4 regions of the uncultured Merdimonas sp. genome follow, and region 1 is predicted to be linked to each of the others. Evidence: a T-box and tRNA genes for the amino acid it is inferred to sense, from the RefSeq annotation. Region 1 holds a T-box; the other regions hold tRNA genes.
The links. The T-box of region 1 lies ahead of leuS (leucine--tRNA ligase). A T-box ahead of a tRNA ligase gene usually reads a tRNA of that ligase, here a tRNA-Leu.
Positions count from the first base shown of each region.

Region 1 (3,128 bases):
TACCACTGCGTTTCTGCTGGTACAGAATATCCTGACCTGGACCCACTGCGTCAGCGTGCTGAAAGGAAAGCAGGAGACAGATATCAAAAGCATTCTTTTGAATCCGAATATGATCGCTCTGGCCATCGGCCTTCTGCTTTTTATCGGCGGGATCCGGCTGCCGCTGATCCTGGACACCTGTGTGGCCGGATTCAGTAACGTGGTGACGCCTACCAGTATGCTGGTGATCGGTATGGTGATCGGAGATGTAGATCTGAAATGGGTGTTCCGGCAGAAACGTCCCTATCTGATCTGCCTGATCCGTCTGGTGCTGATCCCTGTCATATTTGCCATAGGTCTGGGATTTGTCGGAAGGATGATCCCTCATGCGGACACTGAGTATATCCTGATGATCGTGCTGATCGCAGTGGCAGCTCCGGTGGCGGCCATGATCACTCAGCTGGCACAGGTTTACGACCAGGATGTGCGATATGCGAGTGTGATCAATGTGATGTCGGTGGTATTCTGTATTGTCACCATGCCGCTGACCGTATTGGTGTATGAGATGATTCTCTAAAACGAGCTGAAAAATTTGTTTACGGTGTATAAAAAACCGCCAGGCTTATCCGCCTGGCGGTTTCTGGTATTGGTGACAGGCCAAAGTCCGGACTTGCCGGAACCCTGGCGACCACTTGCAATCCCGGAAGGCGCGCTGTGACGCTTCCGGTGACTGGTCTCTTCCTGGTGTCAGAGAGTGTCTCCTAATTCAGATAGCAGCAACCTTCGCCGATCACGCCTTCTACTTCGGATTTTTCAGCGCTTACGCTTACATAGAAGTCGATGCCGCATTCTTTGGAAATGTCTTTCAGAGCAGCGATCACTGCGGGAAGATTCTGAATACTGATATTAGCGTGTTTCAGGATGCCATCGATAAATACACATTCGATATCGTGGTTGGAACTGTACATTCCATATAAAAAGCCAATGTAATTGTCCGTGTTCTTGATGGCCGGAAGGTCGTCCATGCAGATGGTGCGGATATTGAAGTCTACACTCGTGGTATCACGGTGAGTTTTTTTGATAAATACAACGTTTCCGTTGCACTTCTTTGCCGCTTCATTGGCCTTTTCAATCATGATCTGTGTTTTTCCTGTGCCTTTCGGGCCTGTTAATAAATTTACCATGGTAAACACTCTCCTTTATGTATCTTATTTACTGAAAACCTCAGTACGATTAACTTATATCCATTATACACGAAAGCGGGGTATGGAACAACCAGAAAATGTGTTTTCCATCAGATTACCCGGGTGAAAATATTGCTTGACTTATTTTAATGTTCTTCTTATAATAAGTAAGAAATCTTAAAAAGAAAAGACGAAGAAGAGGAATAGTAAGAGCCTGTCGTTTTCAGAGAGCTGCCGGGTGGTGCGAGGCAGTAAGCGTAATCTCCCAACTGGCCTCGGAGTTCTTCTGCTGAACCGTGCAGTAAGTAGGCAGAAGCGGGACTTCCCGTTACAGGAGGCAACGAGTGCATATGGGCGATCCGTCCATGTGAAAAAGAGTGGTACCACGGAAATTAAGCCTTTTCGTCTCTTCAGAGATGGAAAGGCTTTTCATATGTCATCAGAAAGTGAGGAGTGAAACAATGTCAAAAGTACCTTATAACCATAAGGCAATCGAGAAAAAATGGCATGACATCTGGGAAAAGAACCCGGTCAACACCAAAGTAGATGAAAATGGAAACAAAAAAGAGAAGTATTACTGTCTGGATATGTTCCCGTATCCTTCTGGCAACGGTCTTCATGTAGGACACTGGAGAGGTTATGTGATCTCCGATGTCTGGAGTCGTTATAAGCTGCAGCAGGGCTACTATCTGATCCACCCCATGGGATGGGATGCGTTCGGTCTTCCGGCAGAGAACTACGCCATCAAGATGGGCGTGCACCCGGCTGTTTCCACGGCTGAGAATATTAAGCACATCAAAGAGCAGATCAACCAGATCGCGGCTCTCTATGACTGGGACCGCGAGGTCAACACCACAGATCCGGACTATTATAAATGGACCCAGTGGATTTTTGTAAAAATGTTTAAGGAAGGCCTTGCCTATGAGAAGGAATTTCCGATCAACTGGTGCCCGTCCTGTAAGACCGGCCTTGCCAATGAAGAGGTTGTAAATGGAAAATGCGAACGCTGCGGCGCTGAGGTGACCAAGAAGAATCTGCGCCAGTGGATGCTGAAGATCACCGCATACGCAGAACGTCTCCTCCAGGATCTGGATAAGCTGGACTGGCCGGAGAAGGTAAAGAAGATGCAGACCGACTGGATCGGTAAATCTTACGGCGCCGAGGTGGATTTCCCCATCGAAGGAAGAGATGAGAAGATCACGGTCTACACCACCAGACCGGACACTCTTCACGGTGCTACCTTTATGGTGCTGGCGCCGGAGCATGAACTGGCAAAAGAGCTGGCTACAGATGAGACAAAAGAAGCGGTAGAAAAATACATTTATGAAGCATCCATGAAGTCTAACGTAGACCGGATGCAGGATAAGGAAAAGACCGGTGTGTTTACCGGAAGCTATGCCATCAATCCGATCAACGGCAAGAAGGTGCCGATCTGGCTGTCTGATTATGTACTGGCTGATTATGGTACCGGAGCCATCATGTGCGTGCCTGCCCATGACGACCGTGACTTTGAGTTTGCGACAAAGTTCGGCATTCCGATCGTTCAGGTCATCGCAAAGGACGGCAAAGAGATTGAAAATATGACCGAAGCTTACACCGAAGCGTCCGGGATCATGATTAATTCCGGTGAATGGAACGGAATGGAATCTTCTGTCTTGAAAAAAGAAGGCCCTCATATTATTGAGGAAAAAGGGATCGGACGTGCGACTGTCAACTACAAGCTGCGCGACTGGGTATTCTCCCGGCAGAGATACTGGGGAGAGCCAATCCCGATCATCCACTGTCCGCATTGCGGCAATGTGCCGGTGCCGGAAGAGGAACTGCCGCTTCGCCTGCCGGAGGTAGAGTCCTACGAGCCTACCGGAACCGGAGAATCTCCGCTGGCAGCCATCGACGACTGGGTAAACTGCAAATGTCCGGTCTGCGGGGCGGACGCCAAACGGGAGACCAACACCATGCCCCAGT
Region 1 covers NZ_CAWVHE010000003.1:31,643-34,770, forward strand. The annotation lists gene ABGT54_RS00875 (AEC family transporter) at 1-556, shown strand, start outside; gene ABGT54_RS00880 (hypothetical protein) at 741-1,163, opposite strand; T-box leader at 1,348-1,576, shown strand; gene leuS (leucine--tRNA ligase) at 1,625-3,128, shown strand, end outside.

Region 2 (3,128 bases), on a different contig from region 1:
GGAGAAAGAGATGACAGGGATGAGCTATGGGAATAAAGGCGTCCCGGATGTGTCTTATCACGGAGAGAATGCCTGGAAAGTCCCGGTTGAAATATCCAGCAGACAGCTGGGCGTGTTCTATAACGGGAAGGACAGGAACGATCAGGAAGAGAGTCTGTTTATCGCTTATAATATGCACTGGCTGGAACATGCCTTTGCGCTGCCGGCTCTTCCAAAAGGGAAAAAATGGTATCGGGCGGTCTCTTCCGGCGAGGGTGTGCTGGAAACACCTCTGGAGGTCGAAGACCAGAGGATCACAGAGATCCAGGCAAGGACCATTGCTGTTTTTGTAGGAAGGTAAATAGTAAATGAAAAAGATGGAAAAAATCGCCTGTCTGAATGGATTTCATCTGAAATGTATTGCCATCCTGTCGATGGCGGTGGATCACACAGGGGCGGTTCTGTTTCCCGGAGAACTGTGGTTTCGTTATGTGGGGCGTCTTGCATTTCCTGTTTTTTGTTTTTTGATCGTAGAAGGCTTCCGGCATACCCATGATGTATACAGATATATGACGCGGCTCGCAGTGTTTGCGCTTTTGTCGGAAATACCATACGACCTGGCTTTTCGGGGTATTTTTCTGGAAGGAGATTACCAGAATGTATTTTTTACCCTGCTGATAGGTATTGGCATGATGAAACTCTTGTCCATGACAGCTCTTTGGCCGGAGAAGGTGGTTATCGTCCTTTTTGCCATGTGGCTCTCTGTGATCGTGAGAAGTGATTATAACTATCGGGGGATCCTTCTGATCTTTATGTTTTATGTATTTCGGGAACAAAGAGTTTTTGCCGCTGCGGCAGGCGGACTCTGGAACTTTCTGTACCAGGGCGTCATTCAGAGATACGGCGTTATATCTGTCATTCCGATCCTTCTTTATAACGGGAAACCGGGAAGACGGATGAAATATTTCTTTTATATTTTTTATCCGGCTCATCTTTTGCTGCTTTATGGGATCAGCAGAGTGGTTGCCGGATCATGGCAGTGAGGAAAGGACGGATGGATATGAAGGCAATTTCACACCTGCGAACCATCAATCATCACAAGTGGCTGGTTATGAAGGGATGTTTCCGGGTCGGTCTGTACAGACAGGGACTTCTTCATGACCTGTCTAAATATTCTCCGTCAGAATTTCTGGTGGGATGTAGGTATTATCAGGGGAATCGAAGCCCCAATAATGCAGAGCGGGAAGCCACCGGATATTCCAGGGCCTGGCTCCACCATAAGGGGAGGAACAAGCATCATTACGAATACTGGATTGATTACAGCGCTGACCCGGGCGAGGGGATTGTCGGGCAGAAGATGCCGGTTAAATATGTGGTGGAAATGTTTATAGACCGTGTAGCTGCTTCTAAGACTTACAAAGGAGAAGTTTATAAAGACCAGGATCCTCTGATTTATTATGAGCAGGGCGCGGCGCGGCTTGGCAAGATGATCCATCCGGATACGGCTGCGCTTCTTCGTTTCCTGTTGCAGATGCTGGCAGATACGGGAGAGGAGAATACTTTCCGATACATAAAACAGAATATTTTGAAAAAGCATAGAAAAAACCCTTGAAAAGCTGTGCTTTCAAGGGTTTCATTAAAATATCAGATGCGGAAGATGGGACTTGAACCCACACGGCACGAATGCCACAAGATCCTTAGTCTTGCTCGTCTGCCAGTTCCGACACTTCCGCGAACCGGACTTAAAAACTGTCCGAAAAGTATAATACTATAACAGAAAATAAAAGTCAACACTTTTTTAAAAAAACATAAGGAGGAGGGATTGTATGCTTGAGAAAGTGGATTTGGAGAAAAAGATGGAAAAAGAAGAATACCGGAAATATATGGATATTCTGACTCCAAAGCTTGGGAGGCTGCAAAGAGAGTGCCAGGAAAGAAAGATTCCGGTTATGATTGCTTTTGAAGGCTATGGAGCGGCGGGGAAAGGCGTGCAGATCGCAGAACTGATCCAGGGTCTGGATCCCAGAGGGTTTCAGGTCTATCCGGTGAAAAACGAGACGGAAGAAGAAAAGATGCATCCCTTCCTGTGGAGGTTCTGGACAAAGATGCCGGCAAAAGGCCGGATCGCCATCTATGACAGCAGCTGGTACCGGAAAGTACTGGTTGACCGGTTTGACGGAAATACAACCGAAGAAGAAGTGGAACGCGCGTACCGGTCGATCTGTTCCTTTGAAGAACAGCTGACTGCAGATGGGATGATCATCATTAAGATTTTTCTTGCTATTGATAAAAAAGAACAGAAGAAACGTCTGGACAAGCTTCTGGATTCCAGGGAAACGGCCTGGAGGGTCAGTAAGGGGGATCTGGAAAGAAACCGGCATTTCCGAACATACCAGGAGATGAATGAGGAGATGCTTTTACGCACAGACTCTGCTTATGCGCCCTGGCACATTGTGGAAGCGACGGACCGTAAGTTTGCTACAGTAAAAATATACAGTATCGTAACACAGGTACTGGAAAGTAAGATTAAGGAAGCAGAGGAAACTATCAGAAGGGCGCAGTCCTGTCAACTGACAGTTAAGGAAATGGAGGATCGTGTGCCTTCTGTATCTGTGGAAGAACAGGCGTTAAAAGAGTCTGTTCTGACCAAAGCGGATCTGACCTTGTCATATACAAAGGAAGAATATAAAGAAAAGCTTCCGAAGCTCCAGAAAAAGCTGAAAAAGCTTCATGGAGAGCTGTACCGGCGCAGGATCCCTGTGGTCCTTGGATTTGAAGGATGGGATGCCGGAGGGAAGGGAGGCGCCATAAAAAGGCTGACACAGAAAATGGATCCCAGAGGATATGTGGTCCATCCCACCGCGTCTCCGAATGATATCGAAAAGGCACACCATTATCTGTGGCGCTTCTGGACGGATATGCCAAAGGCAGGACATGTGACCATTTTCGACCGGACCTGGTATGGAAGAGTGATGGTGGAACGGATCGAAGGATTCTGCAGTAAGGCGGAATGGCAAAGAGCCTATAAAGAAATCAACGATATGGAGCGGGATCTGGCAGAGGCAGGAGCGATCGTGCTGAAGTTCTGGATGCAGATTGATAAGGATGAGCAGGCCAGAAGATTTAAGGAACGGCAGGAGAATCCGGAA
Region 2 covers NZ_CAWVHE010000007.1:7,854-10,981, forward strand. The annotation lists gene ABGT54_RS04175 (alpha-amylase family glycosyl hydrolase) at 1-340, shown strand, start outside; gene ABGT54_RS04180 (TraX family protein) at 348-1,022, shown strand; gene ABGT54_RS04185 (DUF5662 family protein) at 1,040-1,591, shown strand; tRNA gene ABGT54_RS04190 (tRNA-Leu) at 1,629-1,712, opposite strand; gene ABGT54_RS04195 (phosphate--AMP phosphotransferase) at 1,806-3,128, shown strand, end outside.
Region 2: it has a tRNA-Leu gene. The T-box ahead of leuS (leucine--tRNA ligase) is inferred to sense a tRNA for this amino acid. The anticodon was not compared.

Region 3 (3,128 bases), on a different contig from region 1:
TCTGCAAGATCGGTTTTCGGAACTCCGCCGTTATATTTCAGTGCTTTAATCGTAGCCACGATAATCACAGCGGACGGACAGATACCGGACATTCTGCACTTGATGTCCAGGAACTTCTCTGCGCCAAGATCCGCGCCGAAACCTGCCTCTGTGATCATATAGTCCGCCAGCTTCATTCCCATCTTTGTAGCGATCACACTGTTGCATCCGTGGGCAATGTTGGCAAATGGACCGCCATGCACAAAGGCAGGCGTTCCTTCCAGTGTCTGGACCAGGTTGGGCTTTAACGCGTCTTTTAAGAGCGCGGCGACCGCGCCCTGTGCATGGATGTCGCCTGCCGTAACCGGACGGCCGTCTCTGGAATAAGCAACAATGATGCGCGCTACGCGGTTCTTCAGGTCGATCACATCGCTGGCCAGACAGAAAACAGCCATAATCTCCGATGCCACCGTGATATCAAATCCGTCCTGTCTGGTCACACCGTCTGCTTTTGGTCCCAGGCCATCTACAATGTTGCGGAGCTGTCTGTCATTCATATCCACACACCGGCGCCAGGTTACTCTATTTGTATCAATATCCAGGGCATTCCCCTGATGGATGTGGTTGTCCAGCATGGCGGCGATCAGATTATTAGCTGCGCTGATGGCATGAATGTCGCCGGTAAAATGAAGATTGATATCCTCCATGGGAACTACCTGGGCATAGCCGCCTCCTGCCGCTCCGCCTTTTACTCCAAATACAGGTCCAAGGGACGGCTCGCGCAGTGCCACCATTGTCTTTTTCCCGATTTTGTTCAGGGCATCGGCCACGCCGATGGTAGTGGTAGTCTTTCCCTCTCCTGCCGGCGTCGGATTGATGGCCGTCACCAGGACTACTTTTGCGTCCGGACGGTCTTTCAAAGAATCGTTGTAAAAACGGTAGTCGATTTTCGCCTTATACTTCCCGTAATTCTCCACATATTCATCCGGAATTCCCAGCGTATCAGCGATGTCGTTGACCACCTTCATCTTTGCTTCCTGTGCGATTTCGATATCTGTTTTAAAACCCATGTCCTCCACATCCTTTCTGAAAGTTTTCATTTTCTACCTAAGTATACTCTATTTTTGCCTGAAATTAAATATATATTTTGCTGTTGACACGAAAGTTAATTCCCATTATAATTAATTTTGCTGTAAACGCTATGCGGATGTGGCGGAATGGCAGACGCACAAGACTCAAAATCTTGCGGGAGCAATCTCGTGTGGGTTCAAGTCCCACCATCCGCATTTTTTGAAAAGCCCTCGAAAACTCAATGTTTTTCGGGGGCTTTTTCTTCTCAGTCTTTCACATTTTTGCCGATCAGGGTCTTTCCGATCTCAAAACAGTCAAAAGTGGCAAAATAATCTGCCGGAGTCTCTGCTCTTCGGATCATCTGTACACTTCCGTCTTCTTTCAGAAGAAGCTCTGCTGATTTTAACTTTCCATTATAATTATATCCCATGGAAAATCCGTGAGCGCCGGTATCATGGATGATCAGAAGATCACCGGTCTGAATCTCCGGCAGCATCCGGTCAATGGCAAATTTGTCATTATTTTCACAGAGTGAACCTACAATGTCATATTTATGGTCACAGAGACAGTCTTCTTTCCCTGCCACTGTAATGTGATGGTACGCGCCATACATCGCGGGACGCATCAGATGAACCGCGCAGGCATCCACGCCAATATATTCCTTATAAGTGTGCTTCTGATGGATTGCTTTTGTCACCAGACATCCGTAGGGCCCCATCATAAACCGTCCGAGTTCTGTATAGATCGATACGTCTCCCATACCAGCCGGCGTCAGTACTTCTTCATAGACTCTGCGGACGCCGTCTCCGATAGCCCGGATATCATTTGGCTCCTGATCCGGGGTATAAGGGATTCCGATCCCTCCGGACAGGTTGATAAACCGGATGTGGGCGCCGGTCTCTTTCTGGAGTTTTACCGCCACTTCAAAGAGGATCTTTGCCAGCATGGGATAATAATCATTTGTCACTGTGTTGCTGGCCAGAAATGCGTGGATCCCAAACTCCTCCGCCCCTTTACTCTTAAGTATACGGAATGCTTCAAACAGCTGTTCCGTAGTCATGCCGTATTTTGCGTCGCCGGGGTTATCCATAATATCATTGCTGATTTTAAACAATCCTCCCGGATTATAGCGACAGCTGATTGTTTTGGGAATGTGTCCGATGGCTTTTTCCAGATAGTCAATGTGCGTAAAATCATCCAGATTAATGATCGCCCCCATCTGATCTGCATAGACAAATTCCTCTGCCGGCGTATCGTTAGAAGAAAACATAATATCTTCTCCTTTTGCCCCGATCGCATCAGAGAGCATCAGTTCTGTCATGGAAGAACAGTCACACCCACATCCATACTCTCTTAAGATACGGATAAGAAAAGGATTCGGGGTCGCCTTTACCGCAAAATACTCCCGGAATCCAGGATTCCAGGAAAATGCGTCGTTCAGTGCTTTCATATTTTTACGGATCCCTCTTTCATCATAAAGATGAAAAGGGGTCGGATAGGTCTGGATGATACGATCCAGCTGCTGTTTTGTCACAAATGTTTCTTTTTTCATTCCTGATTTCGCTCCTCTTGTATCGATAATAATCGGATTTCATTTGCAAGCGCTGTCTTATACAGTTCCACAAAATTTTTTTGTCCGGAATACAGACAGGTGTTCATGCTTCCCTCCCCGTACTCGCCGGTCAGAACATATCTGGAATCTGCGATCACGCCGATCTGCATACCACGGCTTTTTCCCACATAAGTTCTGGCTCCTGCAAATGTGACAGGCTGGTCGGTGATGATTACCACCTTTTTCTTGGATTTTCTTAACTCTTCCAGCTCCCGCACCAGCAAAAGCAGATAATTCCTGGTACAGCTGATGTAGACTCTCTGATCTACTTTCCCGAGGATGTTGCGGATCTTATCCAGAATATTCTGTGCGCCTTCAATGGTAATATACCCTTCCACATGCGGTTTTTCAACCGGCCCGTGGCTTTCCAGCCACCGCTTTGCCTCCTCCATCCGGCGGATCCTGTTTTTACAGAATTCTTCCAGTGAAACCGGCACATATTTTCTGGTGTTTCCTTCTTCCACCA
Region 3 covers NZ_CAWVHE010000013.1:19,053-22,180, reverse strand. The annotation lists gene ABGT54_RS07125 (formate--tetrahydrofolate ligase) at 1-1,049, opposite strand, end outside; tRNA gene ABGT54_RS07120 (tRNA-Leu) at 1,183-1,265, shown strand; gene ABGT54_RS07115 (diaminopimelate decarboxylase) at 1,316-2,602, opposite strand; gene ABGT54_RS07110 (helix-turn-helix domain-containing protein) at 2,599-3,128, opposite strand, start outside.
Region 3: it has a tRNA-Leu gene. The T-box ahead of leuS (leucine--tRNA ligase) is inferred to sense a tRNA for this amino acid. The anticodon was not compared.

Region 4 (3,128 bases), on a different contig from region 1:
TATATATTATGATCTGCCGCAGTGAGCAAGTGGATCATGTGCGCCGGGACGGTGACTGGATTGATGTCTGGACCAGAACCGCCGGGCACTGGCGGATAAGGATTGTATAGCGTTGCGACGCCGCAACAGAAAGGAGATATAATGAGTAAGATTGACATGTATTGTAATTGGATGATTGAGCTGGCTAATAATCCGCTGCACGGTTATGACCAGCAATATCGGTGGGGCGAGAAAGGGGATTATGATTGCTCCAGTGCGGTCATCAGTGCATTAGAACACGCCGGGATCCCGGCGAAGAGTAAAGGGGCGACCTACACGGGTAACATGTACTTTGTGCTGACAAAACTTGGATTTGTCGATGTGTCTGGAAGTGTGAACCGTGCCACAGGAAGCGGAATGAAAAAAGGCGACATCTTGTTAAACCACACTTATCACGTGGCGGTTCATCTTGGGAACGGCCAGTTAGTTCAGGCCAGCATCAATGAAAAAGGAACGGCCACTGGAGGGACCCCGGGCGATCAGACGGGGAACGAAACGAACATCCGGGCGTATTATAACTATCCTTGGGACTGTGTGCTCAGATATCAGGGGCAGGGGCTTGGAGCCCCGGTGTTCATCAAAAAGAAGGAGACACTGGACATCGGCTTTAACTTCTCGATGCCAGGGAACCTGGGACGGTTTAAGTGGCTGCTGTACGACGTGGCAAAGGGTACCTGGGAGACGCTGGTGGACTGGACAGCCAGCAACTGGATCTGCCTAAAAAAAAACAAGAGTGGATCCGGCTACCTGGTGCAGTGCCAGCTTTATGATCTTGATCAGAAAAATGCACATTTGATCGACACCAAGACCATCGGCACGGATGCCGGTACCGGTACTGTGATCAATGGCACATATGCTGCCTACCGGAGTGACGGCAGCATCCTGATCGGCTGCTCATCTAATAATGCGGATGCGTCGCTGAAGATGAAGGTCTACAACTGCACGATCCAGAAATGGTTCACGCAGTTCGATGGCCAGTGGGCGAGCTTTGTCCCGGATCCGGGGACGAACTACATCATCCAGTTCGAGGCCTATGCCCAGGACGGCACTCTGCTTGACTACAAAGCGGTCGGCGTATAATGAGATTCCCGGGGCCGCCAAAAGCTCCGGGGATATTTGGAATATTGTACCATCTTTTGTAAAAAAACAGTTTGCTCCATGTTTGCTCCATATTGTAATTTGAGAATCAAAAACCCCTTGAAAACGCTGTGTTTTCAAGGGGTTATAAAAAATAGAAAATGCGGAGAAAGGGACTTGAACCCTCACAGGATTGCTCCCACTAGAACCTGAATCTAGCGCGTCTGCCATTCCGCCATCTCCGCTCGACAAAAAGTATCATACCATAAAATAATCTGTTTGGCAAATACTTTTTGCATTTTTTTTGAAAAATTTTTTGCCGGCTTATGGATGGATTTCGATTCCGTTGACTTCCAGGTGGTCGTCAATGGCGATCACCAGACAGCGCCGGCCGTCGATCTCCCGGGTTTCCACCAGGTCGGAACGCTCCGGATTGACCTTGACGATCACGTCAGGCGTTTCAATCTGGAAGGTGCGGGTGCTGGCGATGTTGGAGGCAAGCACGGTTTTCTGTTCTCCCATGACATCCTCAAATTCCCGGTCAAAGGCCGACATCTGCTCCTCGGACGCGCCGCTTCTTTCCAGCAGCCGTTTGATGTCGGGACGGGATAATTCCAGCGGCTCCGGCGCCTCTTTGGCTTCCTCCAGCATTTCATTCAGATTGTCGTGGATATTACGGATGGTTTCATAATCGCAGGAAGTTCCCAGAGTATCGCTGACAATGGCCTGGAAGGAGGTTTTCTGGTCGCCTGCACTTAGTGGGATCTCGCTTCCCAGAACATTACTGATAAAGTCCGGGCTTAACTCTTCGGGCTTTTTGCTGTAGTAGAGAACCTGGTGGACGTTGGACGCCCGGTCAGTAAAGGCCGGGAAGAGGAATCCCTTCACGGGCATATCCACCACCCAGTCACGGATCCGGTCCTCGATATTGTTGGTGTGGGCGTTGTAGCTTAGGCCGGCTTTGCTTAAGTTCACCGGGCAGATGCTGCACATCAGATGTTCATAGACCGTATCCGAAGCGTCGAACATTTCCTCGCCGTCGGAAGCTTTTCCGGGCACATCGTAGACCGCGTGGATCAGGATAATGTAATAATTTTCCGGGTAATCGTAGGATTCGATGACCTTATCATAAAATTCTTCCACCAGCAGATCGTCTTCCAGTCTGCTTTCCCGCAGCTTCAGGAGAAATTCCTGGGTGCCGCCGGAGAGTTCCTGTTCCAGAGGAAACTCCATGTTGATCATATTTTTCCCCAGGGTGCCGGAAAGGGTATGGCGGAAGATGTCAAAATATTTGAAAGCTTCTTCTTCCGGAAGGGAAAGAAAGGCTTTTTTTAATTCGGATTTTTTCTCTTTTTCGTGATCCACATAACAGCCGCAGATCCGGGTGATGGCGCAGTTTTCCGGAGTAAACTGCCGGCGGATCTCGAGAATCTCTTTTTTGTTCATAACATGCACTTCCTTGTCTGTGAAACTGTTCCGCAGTTTGCGGACGTGAAAATAGAATACCACAATAATTATACATTGTAAACGAATTGTCATTCTATTATAATAGAGAGTAGATACATGTCAAAATAAAGAAAAGAGAGGAAAAACAGATGGGAAGTATATTTGACATTTTAGGACCGGTCATGGTAGGACCTTCCAGCTCCCACACGGCAGGAGCAGTACGTATCGGCCAGATTGCCAGACAGCTGTTTGGTGTGCAGCCGCAAAAAGCCACCGTATATCTTCACGGTTCCTTTGCGGCGACAGGCAAAGGGCATGGTACAGACAAAGCGCTGGTCGCAGGACTTCTGGGGATGAAGCCGGACGATATGCGGATCCCGCACAGCTTTGAGATCGCGAAGGAACAGGGGATGGACTTTGTGATTGAGAATAAGGATCTGAAAGGAGCGCACCCCAATACCGCACGGATCGTTATGGATGCGGAAGGGAAAAAGACGATGACGATCCAGGCTTATTCCATTGGCGGCGGACGGATCCGCGTCAGCAGCCTGGACGGGATCGATGTG
Region 4 covers NZ_CAWVHE010000011.1:148,513-151,640, forward strand. The annotation lists gene ABGT54_RS06020 (hypothetical protein) at 1-110, shown strand, start outside; gene ABGT54_RS06025 (NlpC/P60 family protein) at 142-1,119, shown strand; tRNA gene ABGT54_RS06030 (tRNA-Leu) at 1,279-1,361, opposite strand; gene ABGT54_RS06035 (DUF4317 domain-containing protein) at 1,441-2,562, opposite strand; gene sdaAB (L-serine ammonia-lyase, iron-sulfur-dependent subunit beta) at 2,712-3,128, shown strand, end outside.
Region 4: it has a tRNA-Leu gene. The T-box ahead of leuS (leucine--tRNA ligase) is inferred to sense a tRNA for this amino acid. The anticodon was not compared.